DNA from 3 places in the Pseudarthrobacter sp. W1I19 genome. Region 3 is predicted to be linked to each of the others. Evidence: riboswitches for the same ligand, from Rfam matches in the RefSeq annotation. Region 3 holds a riboswitch; each other region holds the start of a gene.

The links. Region 3 has a riboswitch for S-adenosylmethionine ahead of QF038_RS00580 (DUF1737 domain-containing protein). Riboswitches for the same ligand answer to the same signal wherever they lie in the genome.
Region 1: linked by a shared signal. The riboswitch ahead of QF038_RS13735 (bifunctional o-acetylhomoserine/o-acetylserine sulfhydrylase) and the one ahead of QF038_RS00580 (DUF1737 domain-containing protein) in region 3 are both predicted to bind S-adenosylmethionine.
Region 2: linked by a shared signal. The riboswitch ahead of QF038_RS06900 (aminotransferase class V-fold PLP-dependent enzyme) and the one ahead of QF038_RS00580 (DUF1737 domain-containing protein) in region 3 are both predicted to bind S-adenosylmethionine.

The regions. Positions count from the first base shown of each region.
Region 1 covers NZ_JAUSZR010000001.1:2,920,065-2,923,295, reverse strand. The annotation lists gene QF038_RS13745 (HNH endonuclease signature motif containing protein) at 1-203, opposite strand, end outside; gene QF038_RS13740 (VOC family protein) at 699-1,337, opposite strand; SAM riboswitch class IV at 1,504-1,620, shown strand; gene QF038_RS13735 (bifunctional o-acetylhomoserine/o-acetylserine sulfhydrylase) at 1,665-2,990, shown strand; SAM riboswitch class IV at 3,098-3,213, shown strand; gene QF038_RS13730 (homoserine O-acetyltransferase) at 3,226-3,231, shown strand, end outside.
Region 2 covers NZ_JAUSZR010000001.1:1,476,683-1,479,913, forward strand. The annotation lists gene QF038_RS06895 (class I SAM-dependent methyltransferase) at 1-81, opposite strand, end outside; gene QF038_RS06900 (aminotransferase class V-fold PLP-dependent enzyme) at 139-1,581, opposite strand; SAM riboswitch class IV at 1,618-1,731, opposite strand; gene hisN (histidinol-phosphatase) at 1,890-2,702, opposite strand; gene QF038_RS06910 (ribosome small subunit-dependent GTPase A) at 2,751-3,231, opposite strand, start outside.
Region 3 covers NZ_JAUSZR010000001.1:128,720-131,950, reverse strand. The annotation lists gene opgC (OpgC domain-containing protein) at 1-734, opposite strand, end outside; SAM riboswitch class IV at 1,091-1,205, shown strand; gene QF038_RS00580 (DUF1737 domain-containing protein) at 1,219-1,497, shown strand; gene QF038_RS00575 (rhodanese-like domain-containing protein) at 1,494-1,904, shown strand; gene QF038_RS00570 (O-succinylhomoserine sulfhydrylase) at 1,905-3,113, shown strand; gene QF038_RS00565 (DUF1905 domain-containing protein) at 3,231-3,231, opposite strand, start outside.

The DNA.
Region 1 (3,231 bases), 2.8 Mb from region 3:
ACGGCAGCCCGGGCCTTCAAACCAGCGATCCCGGCGTCCGCCACCCGTGCCCTGGCAAGAATGTCCAGGCACCCATCCGCCAGCCCGGCTAACGGATCAGCATCCGCGAACGGCTCCGAACCACACCCCTCCGCCTCCGCGTTGAGCACAACAAGGGCGGCCTTGATGTCCTCAAATGCCTTCACCACCGCCGCCTTCCCCATAAACCCATCATGACAACGGGGTCTGACATTTTGGGAGCGCCAAGTTTCGGTTCCTGGGAGAACTATGAAAAGTTTCTTGCACGTCCGACCAAAGGGAGCCGATCGAAAACGCGCATCGCAGCGGGTAGGAGCTCCCACACCCGGCACCCCCGTACGAATTAAGATGACCGGAAACTATGTGAAGGCGCTGGGGTCATTTGTGTAGCTTGAGTCAGAGCGACGACGGAGCAGCAAGCGGCAAATGGCGCCGGTGCCGTAGCGCACCAGTCCCGCCGGCGCCGGTGCCGTAGGGCAGCAGCCCCACTCGCCACTGGAGCATTCCAGCAGAAGGTGTGAGCAACGGGAGGCAGAAAATGAATTCGGCCGCCATCAACTGGTGACGCCGTTGTCACCGGCTGATGGCGGCCGAAGTTTGGGAGGACAGGGTACCCAGGCAATAGCCCGGGCGCACCACTGCGATGACCGCGCGCGGCGGCCCGGGCATCGGATGGAACGTCAGATGGTGACTGCTCCGGTGGCGGTTTCGAAAGTGACGGACAGGATGCCGGGCGTCCCGTGCGGTGCCACCCACTCAACGGCCACGTCTTCGAGGGGCTTTTCCACCGGCTCGCCCAGCCACTCGGTGACCCGTGCAGCCGAGCCGGCGATGGTGAGGCAGCTCATCTTGACGTTGCTCTCGTACGCGTTGGACGGGTGCAGGGATGGATCGCCCTCCCACTTGAGCATGTAGGGAACCTGGGGGTCGGCGATCAGACCGAGGATGCCAATCTGCTTCCAGACCAGTTCGCGGCCGTCAGGGAACTTGCGGTTGCCGTTGACGGCAGAGCGTCCCAGCCGCTCTTCGAACCGGGCGAGGTCGTCCACTTCGACGCACCAGCCCATCCAGCCGCCGCCCGCAGCAGACCGGGCACGCACTGCCTGTCCAAACGGCGCCTTGTCCGAAGCGGGGTGGTCCAGGACCTCCACGACTTCGAGGTATTTGTGCCCGGCGAGGGGGATGATCATGTTTCGGGTGCCGAACCGGGGGTGTACCCCGCCCTTCACTGCCTCGACGCCGAGGGCAGAAGAAATACGTTCGGTGGTGGCCGCCAGGCCATCGTGTTCACAGGCGTAAGAGACGTGATCCATGCGCATGCCATCATCTTGGCACTTTGTGATCGGGCTCTCAGCTAAGGGTACCCTTACTGGGATTTCCGCTGGTCAAGCCTCATAAATTCGTACCAGCGCGCGTAAAGATGTTCAGGACCATGTTCGTCACAATGCTGTCGGGCGCACTCTGCGTGTTCCTACACTGGGCTCAGGTCATGAGTGCCAGCATCAAGCCCCGGCTCGCTGGCCGGCAACCCTCCAACCGCGGTGGGGTGCCCCGGGTGAGGACCTGGCTGTCCGGCAAGAGGCCGGATAGCAAGCGCGGCCCGCAGTGCTTCGAGCATGCCGGGCCCATGTCAAAGGAGCCTTGAATTGTCCAACGGATGGTCCTTCGAAACCCGCCAGATCCACATCGGCCAGGAACCGGACAGCGCCACCGGCGCCCGCGCCCTCCCCATCTACCAGACCACGTCCTTTGTGTTCCCGAGCGCGGAAAGTGCGGCCAACCGCTTCGCCCTGGCCGAACTGGCTCCCATCTACACCAGGATCGGCAATCCCACACAGGAGGCCGTGGAACAGCGGATCGCCAGCCTTGAGGGCGGCCTGGGAGCCCTGCTGCTCAGCTCCGGGCAGGCCGCAGAAACATTCGCCATCCTGAACATCGCCGAAGCCGGAGACCACATCGTGGCCAGCCCCAGCCTCTACGGCGGCACCTACAACCTCTTCGCGCATACGCTGAAGAAGTTCGGCATCTCGGTCACCTTTGTGGCGGACCCGGACAACCTGGACCAGTGGCGCGACGCGGTGCAGCCCAACACCAAACTCTTCTTCGGTGAGGTGGTTTCCAACCCGCGGCAGGACGTCCTGGACATTGAAGGCGTGTCCCAGGTTGCACACGAGGCCGGCGTGCCCCTCATCGTGGACAACACCTTGTCCACCCCGTACCTGATCCGCCCGCTCGAATGGGGCGCGGACATCGTGGTGCACTCGGCCACCAAGTACCTGGGCGGCCATGGGTCCGCCATTGCCGGAGTGATTGTGGACTCGGGGAAGTTCGATTTTGGTAATGACCCGGAGAAGTTCCCTGGTTTCAACACCCCGGACCCCACCTACAACGGGCTGGTCTACGCCCGCGACCTCGGCGCCGATGGAGCGCTGGGCGCCAACCTGTCCTACATCCTCAAGGCCCGGGTCCAGCTCCTGCGCGACCTGGGCTCGGCGGTGTCGCCCTTCAACGCGTTCCTGATCGCCCAGGGACTTGAGACCCTGAGCCTGCGGGTGGAACGGCACGTGGCCAATGCCACCGAAGTGGCGCGCTGGCTGGAAGGAAGGGACGACGTCAAATCCGTCGCCTACGCGGGCCTGCCCTCCAGCCCCTGGTACGAGCGGGGCCGCAAGTACGGACCCAAGGGGACCGGGGCCATCGTCTCGTTCAATCTGGCCGGCGGGGCCGAGGCGGGCAAGCGCTTCGTGGACGCCCTGGAACTGCACTCCCATGTTGCCAACATCGGCGACGTCCGCTCCCTGGTGATCCATCCGGCGTCGACCACCCACAGCCAGCTCTCGCCGGAACAGCAGGAAGTAGCCGGCGTCACCCCCGGCCTGGTTCGGCTTTCCGTGGGAATCGAGCATATCGATGACATCCTCGCTGACCTCGAAGCCGGCTTCCGTGCCGCCAAGGAGGCCAGCGGCGCCTGACCACGGGCACCAGCGTCGCCTGATGAGGGGCACCAGCGGCAAGCCGGGAAGTCACAACCAGTCACACTCTTGGCGGCAGGCGGGGGCTGTTTCGTACACTCAATGCAGGTCATGAGTGCCAGTGACAGCCCCGGCTTGCTGGCCGGCAACCCTCCTTCCGCGGTGGGGTGCCCCGGGTGAAGACCTGGCCTGCCGGTCAGACGACGGCAGGCAAGCGCGTAGAAGAGGTCTTGCCATGACG
Region 2 (3,231 bases), 1.3 Mb from region 3:
GTAGTGCCTGCCGCCGTCCTGGAAGCTCTGGCCGAGCTCCCGCCGCCGTCCGTGGTCAAGTTTGGGGCCACCCCGTACCACCTGTGGCCCTCCTTCGATTGATGCCCTTTGGGTATCCTCCGAATTTACCGCAAGTGCTTAGTCGTCGATGCAGGGAGCGGCACCCGCGGTCCCGGGGGTGTTGGGAGCCCAGTGCGGGTAGGTCCGCGTGTCGTTTGCGGGAACCCAACGTCCGGCGTCCACCACGTAGTCCCAGCCCAGCCCGTCGTTACGCAGCGCCGCGATGCCGGCAAGGAGGCGTTCGGCGTCTTCCAGGCGGGAGCCGACGCCGAAGCTGGCGCGCAGGGAGCCGGAGGGCAAACCCAGGCGCTTCAACAGCGGGTGGGCGCAAAAACGTCCGTCGCGCAGGCCCACGCCGTGTTCGGCGGACAGGTAGGCGGCCACCAGGCCAGCGTCGTAGCCTTCCACCGAGAAGTTGACCACGCCGATGGTGTCCGTATCCGGGTTGGTATCCTTGAAAATCTGGTGGACGGTGACGCCGTCGATCTGCTGCAGGCCTTCCACCAGGAAAGAGCGGATGGCCGCTTCGTGCGCATGCCACTGTTCCTGGTCGAGCCCGGCGATCACCTGGGTTGCGCGCGCCAGCGTGGCGGCGCCCAGGACGTTAGGGGAGCCGCCCTCATGGCGGGCCGGGCCGGTGGCCCAGCTGACGCCGTCGAGCCTTGCTTCCTTGACGGCGCCGCCCCCGGCAAGGTGCGGCGTTCCGGCATCCAGCCAGTCGGTCGGGCCCACCAGCACGCCGGCGCCGAACGGTGCGTACAGCTTGTGGCCGGAAAAGGCGAGGTAGTCGATGCCGTCCGCTGCAATGTCCACGCGGCGGTGCGGTGCCAGCTGGGCGGCGTCCACCACGATCCGTGCGCCGTGGTCATGGGCAAGCGCAGCCAGGGCCCGGACGGGAAGGATCTCGCCGGTGACATTGGACGCGCCGGTGACGGCGAGCAGGCTCACGCCGCCCTGCTCCAGCTCCGCGCGGACGGCGTCGATGGTGCCGGCGATGGTGTCGGCGGCAACGATGCTGCGGTGCGGGACGCCCTGCCACGGCAGCAGGTTGGCGTGGTGCTCGATGTCCAGGTAGAGGACGTCGCCGTCAGGCCGTCCGTCTGTTTCTGGCAGGCAGCCGGCCAGCAGGTTCAGCGAATCCGTGGTGTTCCGCGTGAAGATTACGGAGTCATCCGGGCGGCCGCCCACGAAGTCGCGGACGATGTTTCGCGCGTTTTCGTAGACGGAGGTGCTGATCTGTGATGCATAACCGGCGCCGCGGTGGACGCTGGCATAGAACGGCAGGATCTCGTTGAGGTACGCCGAGACCACGGAGAGGGCCGGAGCCGAGGCCCCATAGTCAAGGTTGGCGTAGCGGATGTGGCCGCCGTGGATCAGCGGCGCCTGGATTTCTGCGCCGGTGACGGCAGCGAGCGGAGGGCCGGCAGCGGCGCGGCGGGCATCAAAGGTGGTTCCGGCCTGTGCTGTTTCAGATCCGGCAGCTTCGAACGTTGCGTTGGGGGAGACGGTGGCAGTTGTCACGAAAGACCTCACTTCAAAAGGACTCCCGCTCCCGGGAATCCGCGCTTGCCGCATCCGCTCCGGACCGGCCTGGTCGTCACCCGGGGCACCCCACCGCGGTTGGAGGGTTGCCGGCCAGCAAACCGGGGTTTCGCGCTGGCACTCGTGACCTGGTTAAGAGCGTAGAACATCGGGTTGGGAGGTTTTAAGTCGGGACGATTGTTAAGCGCTTTGTTACGCGCGGCCGGAAAGAGCTTCTTTTGCCGAAGAAACGACGGCGGGCACCTCCCCAAGGAGGCGCCCGCCGCTGATTCTTCGATGGTCTTCTGTTACAGGAGGTCGTCCAGCTCCGGGTTCAACCTGCGGAGTACCTCCGAGTGCAGGATGGAGTTGGTGGCCAGGGCGTTGCCGCCGAAGGGCCCGTCTTCCCCTTCCAGGGAGGTGAAGCGCCCGCCGGCTTCCACCACGATCGGTACTAGCGCGGCCATGTCATAAAGGTTCAGTTCAGGTTCGCAGGCGATGTCCACAGAGCCCTCGGCCACCATGCAGTAGGACCAGAAGTCGCCGAACGCCCTGGTCCGCCACACATCCTCGGTGAGGCCCAAAAAGTTCTCCAGGTTGCCGCGTTCCTTCCAGCCTCCCAGGCTGGAATAGGAAAGGGAGGCGTCGGAGAGCCTGGAGACGTTCGAGACGCGAAGCCGCGTGGCCGCAGCGAGGGAACGGCCCATGTACGCGCCCATCCCCTTGGCCGCCCACCAGCGTTTGCCCAGGGCCGGTGCGCTGACCACACCTACCACCGGTTCGCCTTCATCCACCAGGGCGATCAGGGTGGCCCAGACCGGGACGCCGCGGACAAAGTTCTTGGTGCCGTCAATGGGATCAATGATCCAGCGGCGTGAGCCGTGCCCTGTGCTGCCGAACTCCTCACCCAGCACGGCGTCGCGCGGGCGGGAACGGGATAACTGGCCGCGGATGGCTTCTTCGGCGGCCTTGTCCGCGTCCGTGACCGGCGTCAGGTCAGGCTTGGTCTCCACCTGGAGGTCCAGGGCCTTGAAGCGGCCCATGGTCTGGTCATCCACGGAGTCGGCCAGCACATGGGCCAGGCGCAGGTCATCGTTGTAGCTTGAAGCGGGTTGGATCATGGTTCCAAACTACCGTCTGCGCGCGGTTCTGCTGGGAGATCGGCCCTGTCAGTTGACGCTGCCAAGCTCCTTGGCCTCCTGGGCCTCCATGCGGGGATCGGTGCCGAGGAGCCTGCGCAGGGAGGCCAGCCGGGCAACACCCGTGGCCCCGGCATGGCCGCCTGCCACCCAGGCATCCAGGCCGCAGTTCACAGCCATGGCAGTGTGCTTGCAGCCCCGCTCGCAGTCCTCAATGCCGGGGTAGAGGTCCGGGAAGGAACGCAGGATCCGGTCCGGGTCCACGTGGGCCAGGCCGAAGGAGCGGATGCCCGGGGTGTCGATGATCCAGCTGCCCGGCGGCGCGTCCGATAACCTCAGCGCCAGGGCTGACGACGACGTGTGGCGGCCGCGGCCCGTCACGGCGTTTACCCCGCCGGTGGCACGCTCGGCCCCGGTCAGTGCGTTCACCATGGTTGATTTGCCCACGCCCGAATGCCCCAGCATGACGGTGACTTTTCCGTCCAGGTAACCGCGCAGCTCTGCCACCGCG
Region 3 (3,231 bases):
ATTCCCTGGAGTTCGTTCGGCTGCGGCACCGTGTTGACGGACGCCCCGCCGGCAGTGTCATCGTGGAACGCGGTCAGGCCCACCCAGTCCACGGCATCGTCCCCGGGGTAATAAGGGGCATACGCCGCATCCGAACCGTTCCACACACCGTCGCGGTTGGTATCGAGGAGGGCGAAACCCTCGCTGCCCGGCGCAGGGGCGTTCCGGTTCCGGTCATAGGGGTAGTCCTTGCCCAGGTACGGCTCCCACACCATCGACGTACCGCCAGGATCCTCGAAGGCCTCCGCGACGGCCCGGAAGGCGGACCGGTATGCGGCAGGCTGCTGGCCCCACTCCACCCAGCTGGCATTCATATCGGGGGCAAAGCGGATCATCACCTGGCCTTTGAAGTTCGCAGTCAGCTTCCGTACCTCAGCAGCAAACGATGCGGCGGCCTCAGCATTGACCCGCTCCAGGGCAATGCTGGGCTTCACCGTAAGCATGGCGTGGGCGCCCTGCATCCCCGATTGCTCCAGGAAGCCCCTGATGTTTTCTCCTTCCGATGCGCGGAAGGGCAGGGCGATGTCGTGCCCGAAAAGCGCCGGGGATGCACCCAGCCTGTCCGTAAAGCCCGCCGCCGTGTCCTCGCCCCATTCGAGGACCGCGCCCAGAAGCGGCTTACCCTCGTCCGGGACGGTGTCTGCAGCACGGGCGGACCCTGCGGGCAGTATCACTGCCAGGACGGCAATCAGCATCGCGGCAAGAAGGGCAGTTACGGCGCGGAGAAGGGAATGTCGGGTGAGTTGCCGGCGACGATGTGGCAGACGGCCGTGTCCTAAAAGGTGTTGCAGTGCGGCGGCTGTTGGCGTGCTGATGAGGACCCCCAGGAACTTTGCTCCGACTGCCGGGGCGGCGCCCCACAAGAACCCTATCTGCCTGGAAAGCAGCCACGGGCGCCAGGTGCCCGGAGCCGCCCGTGGCGACTCCCGCCGTCGTACGTTCCGGGAACCGCCCGCCAGTGCGCACCCAACTTGCTCCAGCAGCGCTTCGGTTACGGAACATGACGACGACGGCGGTGCGGGGCCACGTGCCAAGTGTTACGTTTTTGGGGAGTAATGAGTACCGGCGCCAAGCCCTGACTGGCCGGTCGGCAACCCTCCTTCCGCGGCGGGGTGCCTCAGGTGAATACTCGGCATATCGACCGATTCGAGCTGCAAGCGTGAGAGAAGGAGATCCGTCATGTCAGACGCACCTGCCAACGAAGAAAAACTGGCCTACCGCCTTATCACGGGGCCTGATGACAGATCCTTCTGTGAGCGGATTTCCGCCGCCCTGGCCGAGGGCTATGTGCTGCACGGAAGCCCCGCCGTCACGTTCAACGGCAGCACCGCCATCGTGGCGCAGGCCGTCGTCCTGCCGGCAGCGATTGCTTCCGCTGATGCCGCGGTGGCCACTGCCGTGGACGAGCTTGAACTGTCCGGCGAAGACCTCGAGTTCGCAGGCGAGGGCCACGCATGAGCTACGCAGGGGACCTCACCCCCCAGGAAGCCTGGGACAAACTGCAGCAGGGTGCCATCCTGGTGGACGTCCGCACCGAGGGTGAGTGGGCCCACATCGGCATCCCGGACACCAAAGCCACGGACAACGATCCGCTGTTCATCCAGTGGACCTTCCCGGGCGGCATCCCCAACCCCGATTTCCTGAAGGACCTGAGCCTGCAGGCCCCCGAGGATGCTTCCACCGAGCTGCTGTTCCTGTGCCGCTCCGGCCAGCGGTCCATCGCTGCCGCCATCGCCGCCACACAGGCCGGCTTCACCTCCTACAACGTCCTGGAGGGCTTCGAAGGTGAGCCGGACCGCTACGGCGAACGCACCGTTAACGGCTGGAAAAACCGCGGCTTGCCAACAAACCTGGGAAAGAACTAAGTGACCTTCAACGAAGACGCCGCCGGCTGGAGCCCTGACACCCAGGCCGTCCGCGGCGGACTGGACCGCACCAACTTCCAGGAAACCAGCGAGGCGGTGTTCCTGAACTCCGGCTTCGTCTACGAATCCGCCGCCGCTGCCGAGCGGGCCTTCACGGGCGAGGACGAGCGCTTTGTCTACTCCCGCTACGGCAACCCCTCCGTGGCCACGTTCCAGGAGCGGCTCCGCCTGCTCGAAGGAACCGAGGCGTGCTTTGCGACGGCGTCCGGCATGTCCGCCGTTTTCACCGCCTTGGGTGCCCTGCTGGCTGCCGGCGACCGCGTGGTTGCCGCCCGCTCGCTCTTTGGCTCCTGCTTTGTGATCCTCAACGAGATCCTGCCCCGGTGGGGCGTGGAGACTGTCTTTGTGGACGGCCCGGATCTCGACCAGTGGCGCGAAGCCCTGTCCCAGCCCACCACCGCAGTGTTTTTCGAGTCCCCGTCCAACCCCATGCAGGAGATCGTGGACATCGCCACGGTCAGCGAACTCGCACATGCGGCGGGCGCCACCGTGGTGGTCGACAACGTTTTTGCCACTCCCCTGCTGCAGCGCTGCGGCCAGTTGGGCGCCGACGTCATTGTCTACTCAGGTACCAAGCACATCGACGGCCAGGGCCGGGTGCTGGGCGGCGCGATCCTGGGCACCAAGGAATTCATCGAAGGTCCGGTCAAGCAGCTCATGCGCCATACCGGCCCGTCGCTGTCCGCCTTCAACGCCTGGGTCCTCACCAAAGGCCTCGAGACCATGGCCCTGCGCGTGAACCACTCCTCCGCTTCCGCTCTCCGGATCGCCGAGTGGCTGGAGCAGCAGCCTGCCGTGAGCTGGGTGAAGTACCCGCTCCTGAAGTCTCACCCGCAGTACGAACTCGCCGCCAAGCAGATGAAGGCCGGCGGAACCGTGCTCACCTTGGAACTTGCACCCTCCGGCGGACGCTCCGGCAAGGAAGCCGCCTTTGCACTGCTGGACGCCTTGCGGATCATTGACATCTCCAACAACCTGGGCGATTCCAAGTCCCTCATTACGCATCCGGCCACCACCACGCACCGCGCCATGGGGCCGGAGGGCCGCGCTGCCATCGGGCTCAGCGACGGAGTTGTGCGGCTCTCCGTGGGGCTCGAGGACGTGGACGATCTCATCGGTGATTTGGAACAGGCACTCAAGCAGATCTAGCGCTGATGGCGCTCCGCTCCGGCACTGGGACGGGGCACCGCGTCCGGACACCGCTCCGGGCCCCTCGCTGGATTGCGTTGAACCGCCCATGCCGGGAATCTGCGCCGCGTAGGGGCTT